Regions from separate parts of the Streptomyces sp. NPDC002602 genome, predicted to be linked through region 2. Evidence: riboswitches for the same ligand, from Rfam matches in the RefSeq annotation. Region 2 holds a riboswitch; the other holds the start of a gene.
The links. A riboswitch is a leader RNA that binds a small molecule or an ion and turns the genes downstream of it on or off. The one in region 2 is predicted to bind cobalamin.

Region 1 (3,394 bases), on a different contig from region 2:
ATCCGGCGGCCGGGCACACCGACGCCGGCCAGAACGTCTACCAGGGGCCCCGCCTGCAGAAGATCAACCTGAGCAGGCTCAAGGGCGTGGCCTACACGGGCGACTACGAGGGGTACGTGACCTTCGGCGCCGCCTTCGACACCAAGCCCACCTACAAGACCAGCGTGCTGCACGCGCCGGAGCGGCTCGTCGTCGACTTCCCGCACCCGGCGACCTGCTGAACCCCGACACCCGGATCGATCGGTCGAGGGGCCCGGGGCGTGCGCCGCCCCGGGCCCCTCGCGTCCGCCTGCCTAGTGCTGTGACCGGAATGGTTTGCCGGGTCGCGGTGTCCGGTGCGGTGCATCGCAAGGCGGAGGACCGCCTCTCGTACTGGACGTACCTGAGCGGTCCGACAACGCGGCGAGGTGCCGTGCCGGGCGCCGTGACACGGTGAACCTTTCCGGTCACAGCACTAGCGGTGCTCTGGATTGGGGAAGTCGAAGCGACAGCCGGCGTCCCACTCCGAGCGTTGGTTCCCGTGTGCGGGGATGCCGCCGGCCCGCTTGAGCAGGGCGGCCAGGTGCATCAGGTTCCAGGTCATGAACGTGGTGTTCCGGTTGGTGAAGTCGTTCTCCGGGCCGCCCGAACCCGGGTCGAGGTACGAGGGTCCGGGCCCGGCCTCGCCGATCCAGCCCGCGTCGGCCTGTGGCGGGATCGCGTAGCCGAGGTGCTGGAGGCTGTAGAGGACGTTCATGGCGCAGTGTTTGACGCCGTCCTCGTTGCCGGTGATCAGCGCGCCGCCGACCCTGCCGTAGTAGGCGTACTGGCCCCGGTCGTTCAGGATCGAGGAGCAGGCGTAGAGCCGCTCGATGACCCGCTTCATCACGGAGCTGTTGTCGCCGAGCCAGATCGGCCCGCACAGCACGAGGACGTCGGCGTCCATGATCTGGCTGTAGAGGACGGGCCACTGGTCGCTCTCCCAGCCGTGCTCGGTCATGTCGGGCCAGACACCGGTGGCGATGTCGTGGTCGACCGCCCGGATCAGTGAGGTCCGGGCGCCGGCCGCCTCCATCACCGCACGGCTCCTGGAGATCAGCCCCTCGGTGTTGCTGGTCTCCGGCGAGCGCTTGAGCGTGCAGTTGACGTAGACGGCGCTGAGGTCTGAGTAGTCGTGTTCGTCGGCCACTCCCCCACCCTGCGCGGGCCGGGACGGGTGCGCCAGCGGGCCGCGCCCGTCCGGGGGGCCGCCCGGATCGGCCCTGGTCGGAGCGGGTGGGCGGGGGCCTCGGGGGTGGGGCCGGGTTGTTACGGGTCCGCGCGGCCGACTAGGGTCAGCGGGCCTTGGTGTTCGGGAAACCGGTGGAAAACCGGTGCGGCCCTCGCCACTGTGATCGGGAAGTCCGGCTCCACTCCCCTGCGGGAAGCCACTGGGCCCGCGCGGGAGACCGCACGGCCCCGGGAAGGCGGAGTCAGGGCATCAGTACCCGTGAGCCAGGAGACCGGCCAGGGCACGTCGTCCATCCACGAGGTGCTGGAGAGGTCTCCTTACTCATGCATATAGCCGAGGGGTTTCTGCCCCCCTTGCACGCGGTCGCCTGGGGCGCCGCGTCCGCTCCCTTTGTCGTGCACGGTGTGCGCGCCCTCACCCGCGAGGTGAAGGCCAACCCCGAGAGCACGCTGCTGCTCGGCGCGTCCGGTGCGTTCACCTTCGTACTGTCCGCCCTGAAGATCCCTTCGGTGACGGGCAGTTGTTCCCACCCCACCGGCACCGGGCTCGGGGCGATCCTGTTCCGCCCGCCGATCATGGCGGTGCTCGGCACGATCACCCTGCTCTTCCAGGCGCTGCTGCTGGCGCACGGCGGCCTGACCACGCTCGGCGCGAACGTCTTCTCCATGGCCATCGCCGGGCCCTGGGCGGGCTACGGGGTCTACCGGCTGCTCAAGAGGTTCGATCTGCCGCTGATGGTGACCGTCTTCTTCGGCGCGTTCTTCGCCGACCTCGTCACCTACTGCGTGACCAGTGTCCAGTTGGCGCTGGCCTTCCCCGACCCGGGCACCGGCTTCCTCGGGGCGCTCGCCAAGTTCGGCGGCATCTTCGCCGTCACCCAGATCCCGCTGGCCGTCAGCGAGGGCCTGCTGACCGTCCTCGTCATGCGGCTGCTGATGCAGTCGAGCAAGTCGGACCTGGTCCGGCTGGGCGTCGCGAGGCTGACGGCCCGTACCGGGACCAAGCAGGAGGAGGCGGCGGTCCGATGACCAGGAACGCGAAGATCAACACGGTGCTGCTGCTCCTGGTGGCGGCGCTGGCCGTGCTCCCGCTCGCGCTGGGTCTGGGCGAGGGCAAGGAGGAGCCGTTCGCGGGCGCCGACGCGCAGGCGGAGGCGGCCATCACCGAGCTGAAGCCGGACTACGAGCCGTGGTTCTCGCCGCTGTACGAGCCCCCGTCCGGGGAGATCGAGTCGGCCCTGTTCGCCCTTCAGGCGGCGCTGGGCGCGGGCGTGCTCGCGTACTACTTCGGCGTCCGCAAGGGTCGGCGTCAGGGCCTCGCCCAAGCGGGCGCGACCGGTGGCCCGGCCGGCCCCGCGGAGTCGTAGGCGGTGCTGCCGATCGACGTGGCGGCGCACGGCAGTCGCTGGCGCCGCCGCCATCCGCTGGAGAAGGCCCTGTTGGGGCTCGGGCTGACGGTCACGGCCGTGGCCCTGCCGCCCTGGCCCGGGGGCCCGCTCGTCGCGGCGGCCACCCTGGTGGTGCTGCTCGGGCCCGCCGGGGTGGCCGGGCGCCAACTGTGGCGGGCCTTCCGGATCCCGCTCGGTTTCTGCTTCACCGGGGCGCTTCCGCTGCTGTTCGCGGTGGGCGGTCCGGCGGGGCTGGTGTCGTGGGCCCCCGACGGGCCCCGGCACGCGGCCGAGCTGCTGTTGCGCACCTCCGCGGCCTCCCTCGGGGTGCTGCTGTTCGCCTTCACCACCCCGGTGTCGGACGTGCTGCCCCGGCTCGTGCGGGCCGGGGTGCCGGCGCCGGTGGTGGACGTGGCCCTGGTCATGTACCGGATCGGCTTCCTGCTGCTGGACTCGATGGCCCAGGTCCGCCGCGCCCAGGCGGCCCGGCTCGGACACACGGGCCGGGCGGCGGTGTGGCGTTCGCTGGCCGGGCTGGCGGCGACCTCGTTCGTACGGGCCTTCGACCGCGCCGCGCGGCTCCAGGAGGGGCTGGCGGGGCGTGGTTACGACGGCGCCCTGCGGGTGCTGGTGCCGCCGGCCACGCTGTCGTGGCGGTTCCTGGCCGCGTCCGGGGCGCTGCTGGCGGCCCTGATCACCGTGACTCTCACCCTGAAGGGGCTGTACCTGTGAACCCGTTGGTGGAACTGGCCGGCGCGGGCTACGCGTACGAGGACGGGCCCGCGGTCCTCTCCGGC
Region 2 (3,394 bases):
GCCGCGACCGCCGAGATCGCCCGAGTCCAGATCTGGCAGTGGCTGCGCCACGACCGGGTGGACCGGGGAACGGTCGTCGAGTTCCTCGACGCCGAATGCGCTGCCCTGGAGGCCGAGGACCCCCGCGCGCTGGTCCTCGAAGCCCGGGAGGTCTTCGTGGACACCGCGCTGTCCGTGCGGCTCCCCGCCTTCTTCACCCCCGAGGCCTACACCCGCCACCTCGTCCGCGTCGCCGCCGTGCGGGTGAACGCGTGAACGCCCCCGCGGCAGCGCCCCGGATCCAACGCGTCGGGGTCGTCGGCGGCGGCCGGATGGGCGCCGGCATCGCCGAGGTCTGCGCCCGCGCCGGCCTCGACACTGTGGTGGCCGAGGCGGACTCCGTCGCCGCCCGAGCCGCCCGCGAACGCGTCGCCGTCTCCCTGGAACGCGCCGTCCAACGCGGAAAGCTCGACCGGATCACCGCCGAGGACGCCCTGGCCCGACTGGTGTTCACCGGCGACCTGGAGGACCTCGCCGACCGGCAACTCGTCATCGAGGCCGTCACCGAGAACCCCGAGGCCAAGACGGAGATCTTCACCGCCCTCGACAAGCTCGTCGCAGACCCGCGGGCCATCCTCGCCACGAACACCTCGGCCATCCCGATCATGCGGTTGGGCATGGTCACCGGCCGCGCGGACCGGGTGGTGGGCCTGCACTTCTTCAACCCCGTGCCCGTCCTGCCGCTCGTCGAGGTGGTGTCCTCCCTGCACACCTCGGCGGACACCCTCGCCTCGGTCGAGGCCTTCGCCCGCGACGCCCTCGGCAAGACGACCGTCCGCTCCCAGGACCGGGCCGGCTTCGTCGTCAACGCGCTGCTCGTCCCCTACCTCCTCTCGGCCATCCGCATGGCCGAATCCGGGTTCGCGAGCGCCACCGACGTGGACGCCGGCATGGAACTCGGCTGCGCCCACCCCATGGGACCGCTCAAACTGGCCGACCTGATTGGTCTGGACACCGTCGCCGCGATCGCCGAGTCGCTGTACGAGGAGTTCAAGGAACCCCTGTACGCCCCGCCCCCGCTGCTCCAGCGGATGGTGCAGGCGGGGCTGCTGGGCCGCAAGAGCGGCCGCGGGTTCCACACATACGGCCGGGGCTGAGGGCCCCGGCAGGTCTCCGGGCTGAGGGTGCGCCGGAGGCACGCACGACGGTGGGGGTGTGGCGAGTGGTGTCGCCGCACCCCCACCGTGTCTCATTTCACCGTCCGACATGTGGGAAGCCGTGTTCATTCACCGGGCGGTCGACCTAGTGTGGGCCTCGCAGCTGGTTCGCCCCGTCCGCCAGGCGGGATGCGTCGCAAGAGGGAACCCGGTGGGAATCCGGGACTGCCCCGCAGCGGTGAGCGGGAACGACCGCCGTCATACGCACTGGGACCGGAACCGGTCCTGGGAAGCGACGGCCAGTAGGTGCCCGCCGGGAGACCGGCAGGCGTGCCCGCGAGTCCGAAGACCTGCCCGTTGCCCGAGCGCGATCGACCGCGCCCGGTTTCCCGGTGACCTCGTGGGCGGGTCGGCGTGCTTCAGGCGGAACCTCCCCGTCGCGTACACGGACGTACGCGGCCCCGGCGGTCCGCCCGTTCCGGCACCCTTCGCGCCTTCGGCCCTCACCGGGTCCATGGAGACAAGCTCGCGAAGGAGAGTTCCGTGACCACCGAGTCCGCAGCCGCGGCAGTACGGGCCACCGTGTACGGCTACCCCAGGCAGGGCCAGAACCGCGAACTGAAGAAGGCCATCGAGGGCTACTGGAAGGGCCGCGTCACCGCGGACACCCTCCGGCAGACCGCCCGGGACCTGCGCCGGACCAACTGGGCCCAACTGGCCGAAGCCGGCATCACCGAGGTTCCGACCGGCGACTTCTCGTACTACGACCACGTCCTGGACACCACGGTCATGGTCGGCGCGATCCCCGCCCGCCACCGGACGGCCGTGTCGGCCGATCCGCTCGACGGCTACTTCGCGATGGCGCGCGGCACACAGGACGTGGCCCCGCTGGAGATGACCAAGTGGTTCGACACCAACTACCACCACCTGGTCCCCGAACTCGGGCCCGACACCGTCTTTGCCTCGTAAGTGACATCGAACAACGCGATGCTCACTACCCTTGAGGAGGAACGCTCATGCGGCGGCGGGAAGGCCGGTCGGAGTGGACTTGATCACCTGGTGAGCCAGTTGAGGAACTGGCTCCATTTTCCGCTGTGTTCACGCCGGTGGCCGGCCACGGTCGTGTCGTGGCTCGTGGACGCACCGGCCCGCGCCCGCGGCGCGTTCTCGCGGACCGTCTCGAACGGCGTGAACCTGGTGGGCAGCGTGGCGAGGCCGCGGTTGAACGGACCCGGGCGCCACACCAGGCTGTCCTCCGGCACGGAGAGCTCGACGTCCGGGAGCCGGTTGAAGAGGTTCTCGATGGCGGTGACGGTGATCTGCCGGGCGGGCTCCTTCGACGGGCAGGCGTGCGGGCCCGCGCTCCACGCCAGATGGGCCCGGTTGCTGCCGGCCTGACGCGCGGCCGCCAGGGCCGGCCCGGTGTTGGCGGCCGCGAAACTGACCAGCATCAGATCGCCGGCCTGCACCTTCTGCCCGGCGAACTCCATGTCGGAGGCCGGGTAGTGGGGCGCGAGATTCTGCAGGGGAGGGTTCTCCCACAACGTGTCGTCGATGGCCTCGTCGATCAGGCCGCCCTTGTGGGCGTACGCGTCGTGGGTGAGCAGACGGTGCAAGGTGTTGCCGATCAGGTTCCGCAGCGGTTCGCTGCCCGCCGCCAACAACAGGGCGAGCTGATGGACCATCTCCTCGTCGTTCAGCTTCGCCTCGTGCTGCATCAGCCACGAGGTGACGTCCTCGCCCGGCTGGGCGCGCTTGAGCGCCACCAGTTCACCGACGGCTCCGTACAGCACCTCGGCGGCCCGCTCCGCGTTGACTCCGTCGAACATGCCGGTGATGCCGAACAGAACGCGGTCGCCGATGTCGGCGGGGCAGCCGAAGAGTTCGTTGAACACGAACAGCGGCAGTTGCTTGGCGTAGTCGCCGAGCAGGTCGGCCGAACCACGTGAACCGAACTGCGAAACAAGGTAGTCGGACACCTGCTCCGTGCTTCGGGCCAGTCTGCGCGAGTCGACGCGACCCATGCTGTCCGTGATGGCCTGACGCAGCCGCAAGTGCTCGACGCCGTCGCTGAACATGCAGTTGGGGCGGTACGACAGAACGGCCGCGACCGGGTTGTCCCGGCTGACCCGGCCCTCGTTCAACTCCCGCCAGCGGCGGGCGTCCTTGCGGAAGGAACCGGAGTCCTGCAGCAGTTGCAGGGCCGTCGAATAATCGGTGACGAGGGTGGCCTCCACCCCGGGAGCGAGCTCCACGGG

Region 1: linked by a shared signal. The riboswitch ahead of ACFYW3_RS21320 (energy-coupling factor ABC transporter permease) and the one ahead of ACFYW3_RS03960 (5-methyltetrahydropteroyltriglutamate--homocysteine S-methyltransferase) in region 2 are both predicted to bind cobalamin.

The regions. Positions count from the first base shown of each region.
Region 1 covers NZ_JBIAQX010000007.1:262,059-265,452, forward strand. Annotated here, with positions in the region: gene ACFYW3_RS21310 (hypothetical protein) at 1-221, shown strand, start outside; gene ACFYW3_RS21315 (flavodoxin family protein) at 455-1,168, opposite strand; cobalamin riboswitch at 1,308-1,505, shown strand; gene ACFYW3_RS21320 (energy-coupling factor ABC transporter permease) at 1,534-2,238, shown strand; gene ACFYW3_RS21325 (energy-coupling factor ABC transporter substrate-binding protein) at 2,235-2,576, shown strand; gene cbiQ (cobalt ECF transporter T component CbiQ) at 2,580-3,329, shown strand; gene ACFYW3_RS21335 (ATP-binding cassette domain-containing protein) at 3,326-3,394, shown strand, end outside.
Region 2 covers NZ_JBIAQX010000001.1:981,503-984,896, forward strand. Annotated here, with positions in the region: gene aceB (malate synthase A) at 1-255, shown strand, start outside; gene ACFYW3_RS03955 (3-hydroxybutyryl-CoA dehydrogenase) at 252-1,136, shown strand; cobalamin riboswitch at 1,284-1,509, shown strand; partial or broken gene ACFYW3_RS03960 (5-methyltetrahydropteroyltriglutamate--homocysteine S-methyltransferase) at 1,680-2,102, shown strand; gene ACFYW3_RS03965 (cytochrome P450) at 2,189-3,394, opposite strand, start outside.